DNA from 4 places in the Pseudoduganella sp. jia 9 genome. Region 4 is predicted to be linked to each of the others. Evidence: predicted binding sites of a transcription regulator. Region 4 holds the regulator's gene; each other region holds the start of a gene.

Region 1 (5,751 bases), on a different contig from region 4:
CGGCGGTCTGACGGTGGTTCAGGACCCCGCGGAGGCTCAGGTGAACGTGATGCCGAATGAAGCGATCCGGCTGCGCACGCCGGACCTGGTGCTGCCGCTGCGCGGTATCCGCAGGCTGCTGCAACTGTCGATGGAGAACTTGCAATGAATAGTGTGCCCAACAAGGAATGCAGCATGGGATTGACAGGCGGCCCCGTTGGAAGCCCCGCCGGCAACGTCACGAAACTGCTGATCGTCGACGATCTGCCGGAAAACCTGCGCGCGCTGAACGCCATCATCCGCGACGACAACCGCGCCGTGTACCAGGCCATGTCCGGCGAGGAAGCGCTGGCGCTGCTGCTCGAACACGATTTCGCGCTGGCGATCCTGGACGTGCAGATGCCGGGCATGGATGGTTTCGAGCTGGCAGAGCTGATGCGCGGCACGGACAAGACGCGCCATATCCCGATCGTGTTCGTCAGCGCGGCCGGCAAGGAACTGAACTACGCGTTCAAGGGCTATGAAACGGGTGCCGTCGATTTCCTCTACAAGCCGCTCGATCCGGACGCGGTGCGCAGCAAGGTCAACGTATTCGTCGACCTGCATTGCCAGCGCATGGAGATCCGCCGCCGCGTCGAGGAACAGCATGCCATGATGAACGAGCTGCGCGGCGCGCAGGAAGAGCTGCGCTACGCGCTGCGCATGCGTGACGAATTCATGTCGATGGTGGCGCACGAACTGAGGACGCCGCTGAACACGCTGTTCCTGGGCACGCAGATGCGCAGGATGCAGCTCGAACGCGGCAACCTCGAAGCGTTCGGCAAGGAAGCGCTGGAAAAGATGGTGGAAGGCGATGGCCGCCAGATCCAGGCGATGATCCGGCTGATCGACGACATGCTGGACGTCTCGCGCATCCGTAGCGGTGTGCTGTCGATCCGCCCCGCCTGGACCGAGCTGCAGGCCATGCTGCACCGGCTGACGGACGACCTGGCGCGCCAGGCGCAGGATGCCGGCACCACGTTCGAGCTCGAAGCACCGGATACCGTGAGCGGCTGGTGGGACGAATTCCGCATCGAGCAGGTGATCGTCAACCTGCTGACGAACGGGCTGCGCTACGGCGGCGGCAAGCCGGTGCGCATCCGGCTCTCGGCCACCGAGACCACGGCCCGCATCGACGTGATCGACCAGGGCGCCGGCATCGACGAAGCGATGCAGGCACGCATCTTCCTGCCCTATGAGCGGGGCGCCGGCAATGGCGTGCCTTCCGGGCTGGGCCTGGGGCTGTACATCTCGCGCCAGCTGGCCGAGGCGCACCGCGGCACGCTGACGGTGGCCAGCCGGCCGGGCGAGGGTTCCGTGTTCACGCTGGTGCTGCCGCGCGAGGAGCAGCCGGCCTGAGGGCTGCCCCGCCACGCGCATGCCGTGCGTGGCCTTTCGTTCTTTCGTTATTCTTTCTTTCGTTATTCGTTCTTTCGTGCTGACGGCTTTTGCCGCCTTTCGTACAATGCCGGGAAGGAGGGCGCACGGTGAAACGCGATTTGCCCATCGACGGTGGCAGGCGGGAATGGCTGGTGCGGCGCAACTGTTCGCTGACGCCACGGCAGACCGTGGCCGTGTGGGCTGCGCTGCTCGCGCTGTCGCTGGCCGTCGGGCTGTTCTTTGCCGTGCAGGGCGCCTGGTATGTGCTGGCCTTCTCGGTGCTGGAAATGGCCGCCGTGACCGCCGCCTTCGTCGTCTACAGCCGGCATGCCACCGATTCCGACCGCATCGTCCACGAGAACGGCATGCTGTTCGTGGAAAAGATGCGCGGCGGCCGAAGCTCCACCATCCGCCTCGACACCTGCTGGCTGCGCATCGTGCCACCGGCGCGGCGGCGCGACCCGATCCAGCTCATCGCACGCGGCATCACCGTCGAGATCGGCACCTGGCTGCCCGAGGAGCCACGGCGCGCGCTGGCCCGGGAACTGCGCAAGGAACTCGCCCAGTAAAATGCGTACCCCAAAACTGGGGACGTACCCCTGTTTGCAGGCAATAACGCAAGAGTGCAGGAGTTTCCTGAAAACCAGGGTACGTCCCCAGTTTTTCCTGTTTGCGTAAAAAAACCTGCCGCCGGCGAACCGGGGGCAGGCAAAAGGCTTGGAGATACTCCAGGTTGAAACGCTGTCTTCGCTCCCTCAGAAGCGGTATCCGATGCCGGCGCCGAGCAGTACCGGGTCGACCTTGACCTTGCTGGCCTTCGCGCCGCCGATCAGCACATCGCTGCGCAGTTGTATCTTCTTCACATCCACGTTCAGCGACCAGTGCCGGTCCAGTTTGAAATCGATGCCGGCCTGCGCGGCCAGGCCGACGCTGTCATGCTCCAGGCTGCCCTGGCCGTCCAGCAGCCTGTTCTTTGAAAATGTCGTCCAGTTGACGCCCAGGCCCACGTAGGGGCTCACCGTTTTACCGGGTGTGAAGTGGTACTGCGCGAGCAGCGTCGGCGGCAGATGCCGGAAGCTGCCGATGCCCTGCCCGTCGAGATAGACCTCGTGCTTTTGCGGGTAGGTGAGCACCAGCTCGGCGGCGATATGCGGGGTGAAGAAATAGGCGATGTCGATTTCCGGAATCGTCCGGCTTTCGACGCCGATGCGGTCGGCCGCGCCGCTGCCGGCAAGCGGCGTGGACTTGTCGGCCGGGTCGATATGCACTGCGCGGGCGCGCACCAGCCAGTTCCCGCCGTTGTCCTGTGGTTGCGCAATGGCCGGGCTTGCGAGCATGGCGGCCGTGATGGCGATGACTGCTAAGACTGCTTTTTTCATGATGATTCCTCTTCTCTGTTCACTGTGTCAGCGGCGCCAGTGTAAAAAAGCTCATCCGTAAAAACATTGATCCAAATCAAAATTGCCGGAACGAATACAGATAGGCAAAAAACACGTAATATATTTGCGCGAAGCACCCAACCTCTTCAGGAGACAAGGCATGAAGCTGAACGTAAACGGACAGGTCCGCGAGTTCCAGGCGGAAGACGATACCCCGCTGCTCTGGGTGCTGCGCGAGCAGCTTGGCCTGACCGGCACCAAGTACGGTTGCGGCATCGCCCAGTGCGGCGCCTGCACCGTGCATATCGACGGCGAGGCGATGCGCAGCTGCGTGCGCCCTGTCTCCACCGTGACGGAGCAGATGAAGATCGTCACCATCGAAGGCCTGTCGCCGGACGGCTCGCACCCGGTGCAGAAAGCCTGGGCCGCGCTGGACGTGCCCCAATGCGGTTTCTGCCAGAGCGGCATGATCATGGCCGCCACCGCGCTGCTGAAGGAAAAACCCAGGCCCACCGACGCCGACATCGACATGGCGATGACCAACATCTGCCGCTGCGGCACCTATAACCGCGTGCGCAAGGCGATCCACGTGGTGGCGCGCGGCGGCGATGCGAAGAGCGCCGGCCTGGCGATCGAACACCGCGAAGGGAGCAAGGCATGAGCACTGTCACCAGCCCGGCCGACGCCCCCGTCGCCAGCCCCGCACGCCGCCGCTTCCTCGGCCAGTCGGCGGGCCTCGTCGTGGCCTTCCACATCCCGTTCGCCGCGCAGGCACAGGCCGCGCAGCCGCCCGAGATCAATGCCTGGGTCGTCGTGAAGCCGGACGACACGATCGTCATCCGCATCGCGCGTTCCGAGATGGGCCAGGGCACGCTGACCGGCCTGGCGCAGCTGGTGGCCGAAGAGCTGGATGCGGACTGGAGCAAGGTGACCACGGAATACCCCACGCCGGGAACCAACCTGGCGCGCAAGCGCGTATGGGGCAGCTTCTCGACCGGCGGCAGCAATGGCGTGCGCGGCTCGCATGAATATGTGCGCAAGGGCGGTGCCGCCGCGCGCGCGATGCTGGTGCAGGCCGCGGCCACGCAGTGGGGCGTGCCGGCCAGCGAATGCAGCGCGGCGAAGAGCGTGATCACGCACGCGCCCAGCGGCCGTACCGTCACGTACGGCAAGGTGGCCGAGGCGGCCGGCAAGCTGGAAGCGCCCAAGGACGTCACCGTCAAGGATCCCAAAGACTGGCAGATCGCCGGCAAGCGCCTGGCCCGGCTCGACACCGTCGACAAGACCACCGGCAAGCAGGTCTACGGCATGGACCTGGCGATGCCCGGCATGCTGAACGCTGCGATCAAGGATTGCCCCGTGTTCGGCGGCAAGGTGAAAAGCTTCAATGCCGACGCGATCAAGGACAAGCCGGGCGTGAAGAAGGTGCTGCAGGTAGGCGACTCCGCCGTGGCCGTGGTGGCCGATACCTGGTGGCGCGCCAAGACCGCGCTCGACGCGCTGCCGATCGAATGGGACAAGGGCCCGAACGCGAACCTGTCCAGCAAGGACGTGGCAGCCACGCTGAAGGCCGGGCTGGATGCGCCGGAGGCGGCTGTCGGCAACGCGAACGGCGATGTGAAGGCCGCACTGGCCGGCGCGGCGCGGCGTATCGAGGCCGTGTATTCGTATCCGCACCAGAACCACGCGACGATGGAGACGATGAACGCCACCGCGCGCTGGACGCCGGAACGCTGCGAGGTATGGACGCCAACCCAGAACGGCGAAGCGGCACTGGCCGCCGCATCGGAAGCGGCCGGCCTGCCGCAGGAGCGCTGCGACGTCCATAAAATCCACCTGGGCGGCGGCTTCGGCCGGCGCGGCGCGGTACACGACTGGGTGCGCCAGACGGTGCAGATCGCCAAGGAAATGCCGGGCACGCCGATCAAGCTGATCTGGACCCGCGAGGAGGACATGCTGCACGGCCGCTACCACCCGGTCACGCAGTGCAAGCTGACGGCCGGGCTGGACAAGGCCGGCAACGTGACAGCGCTGCACATGCGCATCTCGGGCCAGTCGATCGTGGCGGCGCTATTCCCCGGCAATATCAAGAACGGCAAGGATGGCGCCGTGTTCCAGGGGCTGAATGCGCCCGGCACGGATGCGTCGATCGGCTACACGGTGCCGAACCTGCTGGTCGACCACGCGATGCGCAATCCGCCGGTGCCGCCGGGCTTCTGGCGCGGCGTGAACCTGAACCAGAACGCCATCTACCTGGAATGCTTCATCGACGAGATCGCCCATGCGACGAAGCAGGATCCGCTGGCGCTGCGCCGCAAGCTGATGAAGGACAGCCCGAAGCACCTGGCCGTGCTGAATGCGGTGGCCGAACGGATCGGCTGGAGCAAGAAGCCCAGGAAGGGTGTCTATCGCGGCCTGGCGCAGACGATGGGCTTCGGCAGCTACGTGGCCGCGTGCGCCGAAGTCTCGGTGGACAAGGAAGGCAAGCTGAAGATCCACCGCATCGTGGCAGCCACCGATCCGGGCCATGCCGTGAATCCGCAGCAGATCGAGGCGCAGGTGGAAGGCTCGTTCGTCTATGGCCTGTCTGCCGCGCTGTACGGCGAGTGCACCGTCAAGGACGGCCAGATGGAGCAGACCAACTTCGATAGTTATCCGGTGATGAAGATGGACGAGATGCCGGCGGTGGAGACGATCATCGTTCCGTCCGGCGGTTTCTGGGGCGGCGTCGGCGAGCCGACGATCGCCGTGGCCGCACCGGCCGTGCTGAACGCGATCTTCGCGGCCACCGGCAAGCGCATCCGCGACCTGCCGCTGAAGAACCACAGTCTCAAGAAGGCGTAGCGGGCGATGGCCCGCGGCCAGGGGGGAGCATGACATCTATGGCCAAGGTGGCCGAGGGGACTGACCCCGCTATTGTTGCCGCTTCCCCGTGGCTACTAACGGTGGCCAGGGGTCTGTCCCCGGTGGTGTT
Region 2 (5,751 bases), 270 kb from region 4:
TGGCTGGCCAGAACATGCGCTTCGCTCGTCAGCAACAGCGGCGGCGAATCAAAGATGACGATTCGGTCCGGATAACGGTGGGCGATTTCCAATACCAGAGACTTCATCGCCTGACTGGCCAGCAGCTCTGTCGCACGCGGATTCGAGGTGCCTGCGGGCAGAATCGACAGCGTGTTGACGTTAGTGCGAAGCATCACTTCTGACATGTCGAGATGATCGTCCAACAGGATATCCATCAACCCGCGCTGGGCCGGCAGCCCCAGCGTACGCAGCACGGAAGGACGGGCCACGTCGGCATCCACAAGCAGCACCGTGTGGTCGAGCTCCATCGCAATGCTCATCGCCAGGTTGATTGACGTAAATGTCTTGCCCTCGCCCGGCAGGGAACTGGTGATCATGATCAGGTTTCCCGGATTGGCACCAGGCTTGCGCGCCGCGAATGCGCGCTTGATCAGCGGCCGCTTGATGATACGGAAATCTTCGACCAGATTGGTGCGGCCGCCAGCTGCCGTGACAAGGCCGGCCTCGTTCATCCGGGCCAGATCCAGCTCGATCATGCGGGTTGAGCGCGCGGGCGGCTCCGTTGTCGCCGGCTCGGGATTCGACAATGCGACCGCAGGTCCCTGGAAGGGAGCCTCGACATCCGGCAGTTCGGTGACTGCGACATCCGGGCTTTCCAGCAAGGGTTCGGATGCGGACGGCGCGACCTGCGTACGCACATGGGCCAGCGGCGCTGTCGACACTACGGGTTTGCCGATACGGTTGGCGGCTTTTTCAATGATGCTCACGTTGTAACCTGTGCTTTCCCCGGCTTAGGCTTGCCGGAAAAGGGTGAAGGCCAGTACGCCGCCGTACGCTGTAATCAGCGAGGCAACCGCGGCGGCAAAGGCATACAGGCGGCGGCGGCGGCGCACCTTCTGCTGATCGGTCCAGTTCATCCCGATGCTGCCCAGGATCGGCAGGCCCGTGACCTCACGCAGATTGGTCTGGCTGAGGAAGGTTGGCCGGATCTGGCTCAGCAGCAGCGCCGTACCGAGGCCGGCAACCAGCGCGCCGAGGAAGACCAGCGTATTCAGGCGCGGCCGATTCGGCCCAGCCGGCAAGCTGGGTACCGATGGCGGGTCAACGACACGGAATGTCAGCATGTCGGTCGCCGAAGACAAGTCGCCCGACAGCTTCGCGGATTCACGGCGCTGCACCAGCTTCTCGTAGTTGTCCTTGTTCACGGCGTAGTCGCGATTCAATTGCGCCAACTGGGCTTCCACCTCCGGCGCCTGCGTGCTCAATGAGCGCATCTGCGCCAGGCGTGACGAATATTCGCCCACCCGTGCTTTCAACGAGGCGATACGTGCTTCCTCAACCGACAGCTGGACGTTCATTTGCTGCAGCATCGGGCTATAGCCGGCGCCTGGATCGATTGCGCGGACCTTTTTGGCTTCTTCCTTCTTGCGTTGCTCAAGCTGGACAATCAAGCGCTTGGCCGCCACGATATCCGGATGTTCCTCGGTGAACTGCAGACGAAGCTGGTCGAGATTCTTTTCCACTAGCGAGATGCGCTCATCGATTTCAGGATCGACGATCTCTCGTTCAGCGGTATCAGTGACCGGGGCCATGTCTTCGCCCGCCATCTGGCGCTTGATGGCGTTGCGTGCTTGTTCCGCTTCCAGCAGTTCCAGCCGGGCCTGGCTGATTTTCTCGTTCAGGTCGCCATATGCGGAAGCGTAGTCGCCCCCCTGGCGCGGCAACAGACCCATGTGGCGGATCTTGAATTCCTTCAGCGCGTTCTCACCAGTGGCCAGCTTTTCCTCGTACATCTTGATTTGATCATCGATGAACTGGATTGCCTTCTCGGACTCTTGCTTCTTGCCACCGAAGCTGCCCTCGACAAAGATCGTCAGGAGCGATTGCACCACATCCTTGCCCAGCTTCGGATTGGGATTGCTATAGGAAATCGTATAAATGTCATCGCGCTCGGTACCGATGATCTTGATTTGAGTCATCAGCTCGTCAACGATCTTTTCATGTTGCTGCGGCGTCTTGGCCGTGATGTCGAGATCGACCATGCGCAACACCCGCTCGACGTTCGGGCGGCTGATCAGTGTGCGGCGCATGAACATTACCTGCTGCTCGGTATTCGGCAACGTGGTCATGCTGGCAAGCAGTGGTTTCAAGATACTTTGTGTATCTACGTAGACACGTGCCGATGCCTGGTAGTCATTGGGCAGCTTGGACACTACAGTCCAGCCGACAACCGCAACCACCCATGTGATTGCTACCGCGTACCAGCGGTACTTGCCAAGTGCTTTGAGGAAGCTCAAAAGCAGGGTCATCATTTCTGCCATCTTGTTAACTCGCTTTCAGCTAAGCCATTCAGGATGCTGCCACCGCGTCAAACAGGACCCACTAACCTTCCTGAATATTGCTTAAATTACATCAATTGCTCTATCATACCGCAGAAACCATTGCCTGTTGATATTAATTTTTCTTTCCAACATGACATTGCCTAGAGCGTTGCTAACCGCTGACAAAACGTAAAAATAATTTCATTGTTGCAATAATTTATGTCACTGTCAGTTAATCTGACTCTGGTATCCTGAACCGATGAACGTTGTGACCCGACCTTTTCAGCTTGTATTGCTGGCATGCCTTGTCGCAGTGCTTGCGTATGCACTGCCAGCATCAGCGGCACTTAAAGATACGATCCCGTCCGTGAAGCCGTCAGTGGTCGGCGTCGGCACGTTGCTGCGTACCCGTAGCCCTGCGATCGTCTTTGTTGCGACGGGTTTTGCCGTTAGCGACGGGCTGTCCATCATCACCAATGCCCATGCATTGCCAGATCTCGATGTCGAAAAAATGGAAACGCTGGGTATCGTCATCGGCAACGGGGACAAGCTCAACTTTCGTCCCGCCAGCGTGGTGGCCATTGACCGCGAACATGACCTCGCGCACTTGCGGCTGACGGGTGCCCCGCTTCCCGCACTACGCCTGGACAGCAGCGGTAGCATCGCCGAAGGGGAGGCATTGGCTTTCACCGGATTCCCGCTCGGCATGAGCCTGGGCATGACACCTGTCACCCACCGAGCCATGCTGTCAGCCATCACGCCAATCCTGCTGCCCTCGTTGAGTTCGCGCAAGCTCGATTCCCGTGCGATCAACCAGTTGCAACGCCGCCCATTCCAGATCTTGCAGCTGGACGGTACCGCCTATCCGGGTAACAGCGGCAGTCCTGTGTACGACCCCGATAGCGGGATCGTTCACGGCGTATTGAATATGACACTCCTCAAGAATCAGAAGGAAAATGCGATCAGCCAGCCTAGCGGCATTTCGTATGCGGTCCCTGTGCGCTACGTGTTGGAATTGTTGCAGCAAAACGCTGCCGGGAAGTAAAAAAATGTATGGCCGCGCCGTCTCTCGTATAAAATAAGCAACACTAAATTTACTCAATGCAAGTTACGAGTACGCAACAATTCCAACGCAAACGCAGCTTCCTGTCGTCATGCGTTTGAACCGCTTGTAATGACCAGACTGGAGAATCCCGTGAAATACCAAACGCTGTTCAATTGGCTGGCGGCAGGCGCGGTCATGCTGGGTGTGCTGGGCGGCTGCGCCAGTTCGGGCAATACGATGGTTGATGCAGGACCAGCACCTTCTCCGGACTACCTGATCGGCCCTGGCGATAACGTCAACATCATCGTGTGGCGCAATCCTGAAGTGTCGCAAAGCGTGCCGGTTCGGCCCGACGGCAAGATCACCACTCCTCTGGTTGAAGACCTCGAAGCCAGCGGCAAGACGCCTACCGCACTTGCACGCGACATCGAAAAAGCGCTTGCCAAGTACATTCAGCAACCGGTCGTTACCGTCATCGTCACCGGCTTCACAGGTATATATGGAGAGCAGATCCGCGTGATCGGACAAGCCGCGCGGCCGCAGGCATTGCCATACCGGCGCGACATGTCATTGATGGATGTATTGATCGCTGTAGGCGGCGTGACCGAATTCGCGGCTGGTAACAAAGCCACCATCATCCGCAACGTCGAAGGCAAGCAACAACAATACCGTGTGCGCTTGAACGACCTGATCAAGGAAGGCGATATCTCGGCAAATGTGTCGATGCGCCCTGGCGACATTTTAGTGATTCCGGAAAGCTTCTTCTAAGCCGCTGCTGTCGAAAATCTTTACAAGATCTGAGCCAAATCAACTGTAATGCTTCGTTCTTTTGCTCTAAGTCATTGATTTAGCAAGTCTACAAGCGGTGGTCGGTCCTCGGGAACGGTAATTGCTTACTATTTTCGCAATACATCTAACTGTCCGACCACCCAGAAGGAAACCGACGTGGCCACCGAACAACAGCAAGACGCATCAGCTTCCGGCACGCCAGATTTGTCGTCCGAAGGCACGGCGCGGCGCCGCTTTACCCGCGCCGGGATTGCCGCCTCTGGCGTGCTCCTTACATTGCACAGCCAGCCCGGCATGGCTGTTGAAGTATGCACTACGCCCTCTGGCTCCCTGTCCGGTGGCTTGCAGAGCTTTCGCGGTCCACCGCCTACCTGCGCGGGCCGCTCGCCCGGCTACTGGAAGACCCATAGCTGGCCCCGCGGTTGCGACAAGAAGCAACTCTATACGCGCGTCTTCAGTTGCAATGGCACGAATGCTAAAACCTATGGCGCCATTACCCAATCGGGCATTCTGGACCCACAAAAATGGGATCGAAGCGGTATTGGCCGTCATCTGGTCGCTTGCTACCTGAATGTGCAGGCCGGCTTGTCGACATTCCAAACCGTACCCATGCTGCAGCGCATCTGGCTTGAATACCAGACCAAGGGCTATTACACCCCCACGGCCGGGGTGCGGTGGGATAGCGGGAAGATTGTCGAGTACTTGCAAGGCACCATGTACTGATGGCTTCGTCATGGCGTCTCGTCCCCGGCCAGGCCCTGCTGCACCGCGGCTGGGATGGGGCCTTCGTGCTGTACAACGATCTTTCAGGCGATACCCATCTTCTTGCCAACGAAACAATGGATCTGTTGCTGGCGCTGCGCGATGGCGACATGACGCCGGACGAGCTGGCGGCGCCAGAGTTGGCCGATCTGTTGGCCACGCTATGCCGGCTCGACCTGATCGAACCCTGCTGAGCCGCACATGACCACCGTTGGCAGCCTGACCCGTGCCCAGCTGGGCGAACGCCTTGCCGGGCCGGGCATTCACTTGCGAACCGGTCGCTTCACCACACTGCTACGCTCGCCCATCGGCAGCGTCGCCGATGGCATCCATCTGCTGTACGGCGACTATCCATTGTGTGATGGTTTTGCCGATTTTCACCTTGACCTGGTCCGCCCCGCCACACTGCGCCGCTGGCTGCGGCCACAAGTGACGTTGTTGTACGACGGCCGCTCAATGTTCAAGCCACTTCCTCTGGACCAGGCGTTCCCGATGTTCGAATGGGGACTGAACTGGTGTGTATCGAGCCGCGCCAACCGTTACCTGATCGTGCATGCGGCCGTCGTCGAGAAGGCCGGCCGCGCCGTCATCCTGCCGGCACCTCCCGGTTCCGGCAAGAGTACGTTGTGCGCCGCTCTAGTGGGCCGCGGCGGCTGGCGACTATTGTCCGACGAGCTCACGTTGCTGCGTCTCGACGACGGCATGCTGCATCCCCTGCCCCGGCCAATCAGCCTGAAGAACGCGTCGATCAACGTTATTCGCGATTACATACCTGGCAGCGTGATGAGCCGCGCCGTTACGGATACTGTGAAA
Region 3 (5,751 bases), on a different contig from region 4:
CCCAGTGGCGCTGCCGCTGGCGTTCGGGAATGATCAGGTCGAGCGACTGGCCGAGCGCGTCGCCCGCCGTGAAGCCGAAGATGCGGGTGGCGGCATCGTTCCAGAACGTGATCGCGCCGGCCGCATCGCAGACGATGACGCCGTCGCCGATGCCGCGCACCAGCTGTTCGAAGTCGATTTCGGTGGTCATGTGGGCTCCTGAATGAAAAATGCGCACCCGCTTCTGGCGGGCGCGCGAACGGGAAGAACCGAAAAAGCCGACCCGGGGTCAGACGACGCGCTGTTCGTGGAGCGCCGCGATCTGATTCTGGCTGTAGCCGAGCGACTCGAGGATCTCGTCGGTATGTTCGCCCAGCAGCGGCGAGCCCTTGATCTCCACCTTCAGGTCCGAGAACTTGATCGGGCTGCCGACGGTCAGGTACTTGCCGCGCTCCTTGTGGTCCACCTCGGCGATCGTGCCGCTGGCGCGCAGCGACGGATCGTTGGCGAGCTCCTTCATCGACAGCACGGGCGAGCATGGAATGTCGAACTTGCGCAGCACGTCCACCGCCTCGAACTTGGTCTTGTCCTTCAGCCATTCCTCGATGGTGCCGAAGATGTCGAAGATCTTGTCCTGGCGCGCCTGCGCCGTCATGTAGGCGGGATCGTCGATCCACTCTTCCTTGCCGATCGCGCGGCAGATCGGTGCCCAGGCATGGCCCTGGATCGTGAAGTAGATATACGCGTTCGGATCGGTTTCCCAGCCCTTGCACTTGAGCACCCAGCCCGGCTGGCCGCCGCCGCCGGCATTGCCGCCGCGCGGCACCACGTCGGAGAACGAACCGTGCGGGTACTGCGGATATTCTTCCAGGTAGCCCACGCGGTCCAGGCGCTGCTGGTCGCGCAGCTTCACGCGGCACAGGTTCAGCACGCTGTCCTGCATCGATACCGCCACCTTCTGGCCGCGGCCCGTGACATCGCGCGAACGCAGCGCCGTCAGGATGCCGATGGCCAGGTGCATGCCGGTATTGCTGTCGCCCAACGCGGCGGCGCTGACGGTCGGCGGGCCGTCGTCGAAACCGGTGGTGGATGCCGCGCCGCCGGCACACTGGGCGACGTTTTCGTACACCTTCAGGTCCTCGTAATGGTGGCCGTCACTGAAGCCCTTCACCGACGCCACGATCATGCCGGGATTCAGCTCGCGGATGTGCTCCCACGTGAAGCCCATGCGGTCCAGCGCGCCGGGGCCGAAGTTCTCCACCAGCACGTCGGATTCCTTGATCAGCTTCGTCAGGATTTCTTTCCCGTCGGCCGTCTTGGTGTCGAGCGTCAGCGAGCGCTTGTTACTGTTCAACATGGTGAAGTACAGCGCATCGACGCCGGGAATGTCGCGCAACTGCGAACGGGTGACGTCGCCCGCGCCCGGCCGCTCCACCTTGATCACGTCGGCGCCGAACCAGGCCAGCATCTGGGTGCAGGCGGGGCCTGCCTGGACGTGGGTGAAGTCGATGATCTTGATGCCTTCCAATGGCTTGCTCATGGTGCAGTCTCCTTGAATTGTTGGTAACTGAGGTCGTAGCGGGCCCCGCGCCGGCAGCGGTGGTGCCGGCGTCGTGGAAAATCAAACGCGTTGGTTTTACTTTTTCGCGGCGCTTTGCGGATTCAGGTTCGTCAGGCGCCCGCTTTCGGTGCCGGCCGTTTCATCGATGACGGCATTGATCAGCGCCGGCTTGCCGGCGGCGATCGCTTCCGAGAGTGCCCGCGCCAGTTCTTCCGGCGTGGTGGCGTGGTAGCCGATGCCGCCGAACGCCTCGATCATCTTGTCGTAGCGGGCGTTCTTGACGAACACGGTGGGCGCCACGTCCTTGCCGCCGGTGGGGTTCACGTCCGTGCCGCGGTACACGCCATTGTTGTTGAACACGATGGTGGTGACAGGCAGTTCGTAGCGGCAGATCGTTTCCAGCTCCATGCCGGAGAAGCCGAAGGCACTGTCGCCTTCCACCGCCACCACCGGCTTGCCGCTGGTGACCGCGGCGCCGATCGCGAAGCCCATGCCGATGCCCATGATGCCCCAGGTGCCCGAATCGAATCGCTTGCGCGGCTGGTACTGGTCGATGATGCTGCGCGCGAAGTCGAGCGTGTTGGCGCCTTCGTTCACCAGGTTGATGTCCGGGTATTCCTTCAGCACGTCGCGGATCGAACGCAGCGCGCTGTGGAAGTTCATCGGTACCGGATTTTTGTCCAGCAGCGCGGCCATCTTCGCCGTGTTCTGCTCCTTGCGCTGGGCGATCGCGCCGAGCCATTCGCCGTCCGGCTTGTCGATACCCGCGCCATCGAGCCCCGCCAGCAACGCACCCATGCAGGAACCGATGTCGCCGACCAGCGGCGCGGCGATCGCCACGTTGCTGTCCATTTCCGTCGGCGCAATATCGATCTGCACGAACTGCTTCGGCTTGCCCCACGTCTTGCCCTTGCCGTGCGCCAGCAGCCAGTTCAGGCGCGCGCCGACCAGCACCACGACATCCGCCTCGGCCAGCACGAACGAGCGGGCCGCCGAAGCCGATTGCGCATGCGTGTCGGGCAGCAGGCCCTTGGCCATCGACATCGGCAGGTAGGGAATGCCGGTGCGTTCGACGAAGGCGCGGATGTCGGCGTCGGCCTGCGCATAGGCGGCGCCCTTGCCGAGCAGGATCAGCGGCTTCTTCGCGCTCTTCAGCAGCGCCAGCGCGCGCTCCACCGACTCGGGTGCCGGCAGCTGGCGCGGCGCAGCATCGATGACCTTGACCAGCGAGCGCTGTGCGTGGCCCGCCTCGATCGTTTGCGCCAGCAGCTGCGCCGGCAGGTCGAGGTACACACCGCCGGGACGGCCGGAGACGGCGGCGCGGATCGCCCGTGCGATGCCGATGCCGATGTCCTCGGCCTTCAGCACGCGGAACGCCGCCTTGCAGTGCGGACGGGCGACGTTCAGCTGGTCCATCTCTTCGTAGTCGCCCTGCTGCAGGTCGACGATTTCGCGCTCGCTGGAACCGGAGATCAGGATCATCGGGAAGCAGTTGGTGGTGGCGTTCGCCAGCGCCGTCAGCCCGTTCAGGAAGCCCGGTGCCGACACGGTCAGGCAGATGCCCGGCTTCTTCGTCATGTAGCCGGCGATGGCGGCCGCGTTGCCCGCGTTCTGCTCGTGCCGGAAGCCGATGAAGCGCATGCCCTCGGCCTGCGCCAGGCGGGCGAGATCGGTGATCGGTATTCCGACCAGGCCGAAAATCGTATCGATGTCGTTGTGTTTCAGCGCATCGATCACCAGGTGGAAGCCGTCGGTGACTTCTACCGATACATTGTGGGTCATGGTTGTCTCCATTTATTTTCGAGGTGCCCGTCGGTTCAGGCGACCTGGCCAGCCGATTCGCCCTGGAACCATCATAGCCAGCCGCTCTGATTTGAATCATTGACCGCGGTCAAGATTCACCGCATGATGACAATCTCGTGTATGTTGGTCGGTTACGCATGACGCTCATCGCAAATCACCCTGAACGAAACATCATTCGCGCACAGCTGAAACAGAACATCGTTCTCAAGGAAATGCGCGACAGCGAAATGGCCGCCCTGGAGCCATACCTGACGGTGACCAATCACCAGAAGGGCGACCTGCTCCTGAACCAGGGCGTGTACGACATGCAGCAGTACTTCATCCTGGACGGCATCCTCAAGCGGCTGGTCACCAACCACGAAGCCAAGGAAATGATCCTGCGCTTCTCCTCCGAACGCGACATCGAAACCAGCTATGCCGCGTGGTGCCTGAAGACGCCCACGCCGTACAGCATCGTGTGCATGACGAAGGCGCGCGTGGCCAGCATGCCGCTGTCGCAGTGGGTGGATTTCCTGCAGAGCCACAGCGTGGTGAAGCAGGCATTCGAGTTCGAAGTGATGAACCTGATGAGCGGCATCATGGCCCACACGATCACGCTGCACCTGCTCGATGCGCCGGGCCGCGTGCACCGCTTCATGCGCAAGTTTCCGGAACTGTTCGAGCGGTTGCCGAAGAAGGAACTGGCGTATTACCTGAACCTGTCGCCGGAGACGCTGAGCCGGCTGAAGCACCAGGGCAAGATCTGACGCGCGTGCGCAGGTAGCCGGCGAGCTCCCGCTCACTGTCCGGTTACCCCAAGCAGCAGGTGAAAACAACAGTTTCCTACCGACACTCACTAAATAAATTTGCCTGATTTTTGAGCGCTTTTTCATAGACAGTCATTCATACATTGAATGACCGTTATGGCTGCCGTCAATTGGACCGGGGGTGTGCCGCCTTTATAATCAAAGGCATACACGCTTTCAACCATTCAAGGAGCAGCAAAATGAACGGCCTCACTGATACCGCAAAGCAACAGAACAATGACTTCTCGCTCGCCGGCCTGATCGCCCAGTTCTTCCAGCTGGAATGGCGCGACAAGCTGAGCGACCAGCAGCAGGACCGCGAAGAAGCGGCCTACACCTGGGGCCTGTAAGCCTCGAAGGGTCACGAAAACCGGGACGACGCGCTGTCCCGGTTTTTTTTCGTCCGTAGCCTGGCGCGGTCAGGCCGCCACCGCCTTGTGCAGCCGCACGCCGCCGCGCGCCTCGGCCATCGACTGCTCCAGCAGCTTCACCAGTGCATACGCGGAATCGATGTGCGGTGTCGGCGTACCCGTCATCCGCGCCAGCTCGATCACCGATCCCACCAGCGCGTCGATCTCCGGTCCCCGCCCGGCCTCGACATCCTGCAGCATCGATGTCTTGTGCTTGCCGATCTTTTCCGCGCCTTCGATACGGCGGTCCAGCGTGACGCGGAAGGCGATGCCCAGCTTGGCCGCCACCGCTTCGGCCTCGCGCATCATGCTCGCGGCCAGGTTGCGCGCCAGCGGGTGCTGGCAGATGTCGACCAGCGTGGAATGCGCCAGCGCACTGATGGGATTGAAGCTGAGGTTGCCCCACAGCTTCAGCCAGATCTCGGCACGGATATTGTCCAGCACCGGCGCCTTCAGGCCCGCATGCTCGAAGCAGGCCCCCACCCTGCCGGCCCGCTCGCTCGTGCTGCCGTCGAGTTCGCCCAGCGGGAAGCGGCTGCCTTCGATATGGCGGATCACGCCGGGCGACACCAGCTCCGCCGCCGGGTAGACCACGCAGCCGAGGATGCGCGCCGGCGGAATGGCCTGCGCCAGCTGGTTGGCAGGGTCCACGCTGAGCACCGGCCGCCCTTCGAACTCGCCGCCGTGGCGATGGAAGTACCAGAACGGAATGCCGTTCTGCATGGTCACCACCACGGTCTCCGGCCCGAACAGCGCGCCGATGCGGCCCGCCACGTCGGCCACCTGGTGCGCCTTCAGCGCCACGATGACCACGTCCTGCGGTCCTGCCGCCTCATAGTCGTCGGTGGCGCGCACGCGCGCCGCGACCCGTACCTGGCCATCGGCCTCGATCAGCCTGATGCCCCGGTTGCGGATGGCTTCCAGGTTGGCGCCGCGCACGATGAATGTCACGTCCTCGTCCGCCAGCGCCAGCCGCGCCCCCACCAACCCACCGATTGCTCCCGCTCCGATCACTGCGATCTTCATCATCTGCTCCCTGGGTTTTACTCGAAACGGTTGGTGAGCCTGCCGATGCCGTCGATCTCCACCACGACGGTGCTGCCCGGGCGCATCGAGCCCACGCCGACCGACGTGCCGCACAGCAGCAGGTCGCCCGGTTCCAATGTCATGTCCTGCGACACCCGGCTGACCAGTTCGGCCGCGGAGAACACCA
Region 4 (5,751 bases):
CCGGCGGCACCGGCAACCATGCGCTCGGCGCGCCGAACCTGGCCGACAAGACCTGGCTGTACGGCGGCAGCGCCGAGACGATCATGGAAACCATCCGCACGGGCCGCGACAACACCATGCCGGCGTTCGGCGACTTCCTCGGCGAAGGCAAGGTGCACGTGCTGTCGGCCTACGTGTGGGGCCTGTCCAACGAAGCGAAATGACACGAAACGAGACAGGCATGAACGCCCCCGTGCCCGAACAGGTGATCCGGATGTACGAGAAGCGCCAGCCGATTCATCCGCGCGAGACGGATGGCCGCTACGCGCGCCTGCGCTGGCTGTGCCTGTGGCTGACGCAGCTGGCGTTCTACGGCACGCCATGGCTGGCGTGGAACGACCGCCAGGCCGTGCTGTTCGACCTGGGCACACGCAAGTTCTACCTGTTTGGCCTGGTGCTGTGGCCGCAGGATTTCATCTACCTGGCCGCGCTGCTGATCATCTGCGCCTGGGGGCTGTTCCTGGTGACGGCGGTGGCCGGCCGCGTGTGGTGCGGCTTCGCCTGCCCGCAAACGGTGTACACCTCGATCTTCCTGTGGATCGAGCGCAGGATCGAAGGCTCGCGCGCGGCGCGCATCGCGCTCGACCGGCAAGGCCCTTCGGCGCGCAAGTTCGCCAGGCGCGTCGCCAAGCATCTGGCATGGGGCGCCGTCGCGCTGTGGACCGGCTTTACCTTTGTCGGCTACTTCACGCCGGTGCGCGAGCTGGGCACCGGCATCGCCACGCTGGCATTGGGGCCATGGGAATGGTTCTGGGTGCTGTTCTACAGCTTCGCCACCTACGGCAACGCCGGCTGGCTGCGCGAGCAGGTCTGCAAGTACATGTGCCCGTACGCCCGCTTCCAGAGCTCGATGTTCGACCGCGATACGCTGATCATCACCTACGACACGGGGCGCGGCGAACCGCGCGGCAAGAAGGCCACGGGCGGTGCCTGCATCGACTGCACGCTGTGCGTGCAGGTATGCCCGGCCGGCATCGATATCCGCAACGGCCTGCAATACGAATGCATCGGCTGCGCCGCCTGCGTGGATGCCTGCAACGATGTGATGGACAAGGTCGGCCAGCCGCGCGGCCTGGTGCGCTACAGCACGGACCGGGCGATGGCCACGAACATGACGGCGGCGCAGATCCGGCGGCGTGCGCTGCGTCCGCGCGTGCTGGCCTACTGCGCCGCGCTGCTGGCGGTCACGCTGGCGGTCGGCCATGCGCTGGCTACCCGCACGCCGCTGAAAATGGACGTGATCCGCGACCGCGGCTCGATGGGCCGCGAAGTGGATGGCGGCGCCATCGAGAACGTGTACCGGCTGCAGATCATGAATACGTCGGAGCGGCCGCACCGCTACCGGATCGCCGCCACCGGCCTGCCCGGCCTGGCGCTGGCGTCGGAAGATGTCGTCGCGCTGGCCGGCACCGAAACGCGTGCCGTGCCGGTGCGGGTACGGGCCCCGCACGGCGCCGGCAAGACCGGCTCCAACGGGATCGCCTTCACGCTGACGGCGCTCGACGATGCCAGCCTCGCCGTCGAGGAAGCCGCGGTCTTCATCATCCCGCGCTGAAAAGGAGTCCACGATGCACACGATTTCCGCCACACCCTGGTACCGCGAGCGCTGGCCATGGCTGCTGATGGCCGGCCCGGCCGCCGTGCTGGCAGCCGGCGCCTATACCGGCTGGCTGGCCTTCGCGCAGCAGGATGCGCTGGTGGTGGGCGATTACTACAAGCGCGGCAAGGCGATCAACCAGGACTTGCGGCGCGACCGCAGCGCCGCCGCGCTGGGCGCCGCCATCGCGCTGCGCTACGACGCCGCACATGGCGTACTGCATGGCCGCCTGTCCATGCGCGAACCGGTGCGCAGCGGCCCGCTGCAACTGCACCTGGCGCATGCCACGCAGCCGGAGAAGGACCTGCGCCTGCTGGTGCGCCCCGACGCGGCCGGCCGCTTCGCCGTGCCGCTGCCGCTGCTCGAACGCAGCCGCTGGACCGTGCTGGTGGAAGATGAACGGCGCACCTGGCGCCTGGAAGGCCAATGGCACTGGCCGGCGGCGCGGCAGGTGACGCTGGCGGCCCTATAGCACTAGTGGGTCACTACGCGCAGGTCTCGGTGCCGGCCGTGATCGCCTTGAGCCGCGGCAGGTCGAGCACCTCGACTTCCCGGTTCGACACCTTCAGCAGCCCCTGCTTCTTGAACTTGTTCAGCAGCCGGCTGATGCTCTCGATCGTCAGGCCCAGGTAGTTGCCGATGTCCTCGCGCGACATGCGCAGCTGGAACGCGGTGCTGGAATAACCGCGCACCTCGTAGCGCGAAGCCAGGTTGACGAGAAATGCGGCGAAGCGCTGCGTGGCCTGCATATTCCCCAGCAGCAGCATCACGCTCTGCTCGCGCGTGATCTCCTGGCTCATCATGCGATGGAAGTGGCGCAGCAGGGTGGGCATGTCCACCAGCAGCCGTTCCAGGCTGGCGAACGGGATCTCGCATACTTCGCTGTCCTCCAGCGCCAGCGCGCTGCAATAGTGCCGGTCGGTGCTGATCGCGTCCATGCCCAGCAATTCACCGCCCATCTGGAAGCCCGTCACCTGTTCCTCGCCGTTGGCGTTGATCTGGTAAGTCTTGAAATGGCCAAGCCGGATCGCGTACAGGTTCGTGAACTGCTCGCCGATACGGAACAGGTTCTCGCCCTTCTGCACCTTGCGGCGGCGGCCGATGATCTTGTCCAGCTTGTCCATGTCGCCCATGTCCAGCCCCATCGGCAGGCACAGCTGGTGCATGCTGCAGGTCGAGCAGCGCGCCTTCAGGATTTCAATCGTGGCGCCGGGCAGGGTCAGCGAGGGAAGCTCATGCATCTTTGTCATGGTCGGTTACGGTTGACCCACAGTGTACTTGATCCGGCGGGCGCGCCAGGCTCGCCGCAACTTGCAGCTTGCGTGCCCTTCCGCACAGTACGCCAGAGGCGAAGCGGCGCATAGTGAACCGATAACAACGCGGCGGGGGGAGACCATGCGACCGCTCGGTATCAAGGCGAAAGTCGCACTGGCGACGACAGTCACATCCATCGTGATGATCGCGCTCGTGACCGTGCTGCAGGCCCAGCGCATGCAGGAGGGTGTCTCGCGCGTGCTGTTTGCCCAGCAGGATGCGCTGATCGCGCGCACCGCGCTCGAGGTGGATGAAAAGATGACGCTGCTGCGCGACATCGTCGCCGAATCGGCACGCTGGCAGCCCAGCGACATCTGTGCCGACCCGCCGGCGCTGCGCGCGCACTACGACTACAGCGCCGTCCTGCGCCTGTTCGACGATATCATCGTCGTCAGCCCGGCCGGCGTCATCGTGGCCGACGTACCCGCGCTGCCGGGCCGCCCCGGCGTCAGCGTGACGGACCGCGCCTACTTCCAGCGCGTGCTGGTGGAAAAGTCTCCCCTGATCGCCGAGCCGGTGATCGGCAAGGCGAACCGGCAACCCGTGGTGCAGATGGTCGCCCCGGTGCTGAGCGAGGACGGCGACGTGGCCTGCGTGCTGATTGGCGTGTTACGGCTCTACAAGAACAACCTGCTGGGACACCTGCGCACGGCCAAGGTGGGCCGCACCGGCTACTATTTCATCGTCACCGGCTACGAGCCGTCGGTGTATGTCGTGCACCCGGATCCAACCCGGCTGCTGAAACCACGCAACCCGGAAGGCTACGCCGCCACCATGCTGGCGATCCGCGAAGGGTTCGAAGGCACCACGATCAGCACCGACGGCCGCGGCGTGCGCGCGCTGCTCAGCTACAAGCGCCTGAAGACGGTACCGTGGATCCTGATTGCCAACCTGCCGGCCGAGGAAGCCTTCGAACCGTTCGAAGACCTGCTGGCGCGGCTCGCCCTGTGGGGCACGCTGGCCTCGCTCGTCACCGCAGCCGTCATCACATGGACCATGCTGCGCCTGATGTCGCCGCTGATGCGGCTGCGCGATGCGATCGGCGCGCTGCGCGGCGCGCCGCAGCAGTTCGCCCCGCTGCCGGTCACGTCGCGCGACGAGATCGGCGAACTGACCGGCGCCTTCAATGAACTGATGCGGGAACGTTCGGCGGCCGATGCGCATGCCGGCGACCTGATGGACGAGCTGGAGACCCGCGCCGCCGAGCTGGAACGGGCGCGCGACCGCGCCGAAGCAGCCAACCGGGCAAAGAGCGATTTCGTGGCCAACATGAGCCATGAAATCCGCACACCGATGAATGCCGTGCTGGGCATGGCGCAACTGCTGCAGAACACCGACCTGTCCCCCCAGCAGCGCAAGTACCTGCACATGATCCGCACCGCCGGCGATTCGCTGCTGGGCATCCTGAACGACGTGCTGGATTTCTCCAAGATCGAAGCGCAGCGGATGGAACTGTCGCCCGTCGAGTTCGACCTCGACGAATCGATGAGCACCCTGGCCACGACGATGACGATGAACGCCGGCGACAAGGAACTGGAGCTGGCCATCATCGTCGACCCGGAGGTGCCCCGGCTGCTGCGCGGCGATGCGCTGCGGCTGCAGCAGGTACTGGTGAACCTGGCCGGCAATGCGATCAAGTTCACCGCGCAGGGCGAAGTCGTGGTCGAAGTGGGCCTGGAGGAATACCGTGCGGACGACACCGTGGCGGTTCTCGGCTTCGAGGTGCGCGACACCGGCATGGGCATGAATCCGGAACAGCTGTCGCACCTGTTCCAGGCGTTCACGCAGGCCGACGAGAGCATCACCCGCCGCTTCGGCGGCACCGGCCTGGGCCTGGCGATCACGCACCGCCTGATCGAACTGATGGGCGGAGAGATCCACGTCGAAAGCGAACCGGGCAAGGGCAGCTGCTTCTGGTTCGCACTGCCGTTCGGTGTGCTGCCGCGGCTGGAAGCACCGCGCAAGCCGGCCGCCGGCCACCTCGCCGTACTGGTGGCGGACGACAACGCCACCAGCCGCAACCTGATCGGCCGGCTGATCAAGGCGTGGGGCTGGGAGGCGGACCTGGTCGATTCGGGCAGTGCCGCGCTGGCGATGTTCACCTTCCGCATGCGCACCGGCCGGCCGTACGACGTGGTACTGGCCGACTGGCATATGGCCGGCCCCGACGGCAATGCGCCGGCCGCCGCGATCCGGCGCGAGGCGGACGGACACCGCCAGCCGATCGTGGTCATGCTCAACGCCTTCGCGCGCGAGCGCCTCGAACAGATTTCGAGAAGTGCCGAGGCCGATGCGGTACTGGTCAAGCCGATCACCAGTTCCACGCTGTTCGACGCGCTGCACCAGGCCCTGGCGGTGAAGGGCGGCGGCAGCGAACTGCTGCCGCCCACCGCCCAGGGCTATGCGGGCCGCCTGCAGGGCGTGCACTTCCTGCTGGTCGAGGACAATCCGCTGAACCAGGCGGTGGCACGCGGCATCCTCGAACATGCCGGCGCCACGCTCGACGTGGCAGGCGACGGCCGCCAGGCCCTCGACGTGTTGCGCATCGACGCGCAGCGCTACGACATCGTGCTGATGGACATGCAGATGCCGGTGCTGGACGGCTTCTCGGCAACCGCGGCGATACGCTCGGAACTGGCGTTGCGCCTGCCGGTGATCGCGATGACCGCCGGCGTGCTGGCGTCCGAGCGGGAGCGCTGCATGGCGGCCGGCATCACGGATTTCATCGCCAAGCCGGTCGTCGTCGACGAGATGATGGCGGTCATCGAGCGCTACCTGCCGGCCCGGCGCAGGCCGGCGGA

The links. Region 4 encodes FNR, which switches genes on or off when oxygen is low (the NO sensors DNR and NnrR bind a similar motif). Its sites were predicted from a motif close to TTGATNNNNATCAA; they were not measured.
Region 1: a site for FNR is predicted at 2,844-2,857, ahead of ACY34H_RS20565 (OmpW/AlkL family protein). Genes of this name have one in related genera too.
Region 2: a site for FNR is predicted at 2,424-2,437, ahead of ACY34H_RS01320 (XrtA system polysaccharide chain length determinant). Genes of this name have one in related genera too.
Region 3: a site for FNR is predicted at 3,422-3,435, ahead of oxc (oxalyl-CoA decarboxylase). Genes of this name have one in related genera too.

What each region holds. Positions count from the first base shown of each region.
Region 1 covers NZ_JBUPWE010000015.1:37,729-43,479, reverse strand. Annotated here, with positions in the region: gene ACY34H_RS20580 (chemotaxis protein CheB) at 1-148, shown strand, start outside; gene ACY34H_RS20575 (hybrid sensor histidine kinase/response regulator) at 175-1,377, shown strand; gene ACY34H_RS20570 (DUF2244 domain-containing protein) at 1,506-1,967, shown strand; gene ACY34H_RS20565 (OmpW/AlkL family protein) at 2,154-2,777, opposite strand; gene ACY34H_RS20560 ((2Fe-2S)-binding protein) at 2,938-3,438, shown strand; gene ACY34H_RS20555 (xanthine dehydrogenase family protein molybdopterin-binding subunit) at 3,435-5,621, shown strand; gene soxX (sulfur oxidation c-type cytochrome SoxX) at 5,651-5,751, shown strand, end outside.
Region 2 covers NZ_JBUPWE010000001.1:286,347-292,097, reverse strand. Annotated here, with positions in the region: gene ACY34H_RS01325 (XrtA-associated tyrosine autokinase) at 1-788, opposite strand, end outside; gene ACY34H_RS01320 (XrtA system polysaccharide chain length determinant) at 813-2,333, opposite strand; gene ACY34H_RS01315 (S1 family peptidase) at 2,602-3,387, shown strand; gene ACY34H_RS01310 (XrtA/PEP-CTERM system exopolysaccharide export protein) at 3,517-4,155, shown strand; gene ACY34H_RS01305 (hypothetical protein) at 4,333-4,899, shown strand; gene ACY34H_RS01300 (HPr-rel-A system PqqD family peptide chaperone) at 4,899-5,132, shown strand; gene ACY34H_RS01295 (HprK-related kinase A) at 5,140-5,751, shown strand, end outside.
Region 3 covers NZ_JBUPWE010000004.1:227,295-233,045, forward strand. Annotated here, with positions in the region: gene ACY34H_RS05910 (PAS domain-containing protein) at 1-190, opposite strand, end outside; gene frc (formyl-CoA transferase) at 269-1,519, opposite strand; gene oxc (oxalyl-CoA decarboxylase) at 1,616-3,322, opposite strand; gene ACY34H_RS05925 (Crp/Fnr family transcriptional regulator) at 3,481-4,089, shown strand; gene ACY34H_RS05930 (hypothetical protein) at 4,329-4,478, shown strand; gene ACY34H_RS05935 (2-dehydropantoate 2-reductase) at 4,548-5,564, opposite strand; gene ACY34H_RS05940 (fumarylacetoacetate hydrolase family protein) at 5,582-5,751, opposite strand, start outside.
Region 4 covers NZ_JBUPWE010000001.1:16,907-22,657, forward strand. Annotated here, with positions in the region: gene ccoP (cytochrome-c oxidase, cbb3-type subunit III) at 1-203, shown strand, start outside; gene ccoG (cytochrome c oxidase accessory protein CcoG) at 221-1,594, shown strand; gene ACY34H_RS00090 (FixH family protein) at 1,608-2,108, shown strand; gene fnr (fumarate/nitrate reduction transcriptional regulator Fnr) at 2,122-2,877, opposite strand; gene ACY34H_RS00100 (response regulator) at 3,032-5,751, shown strand, end outside.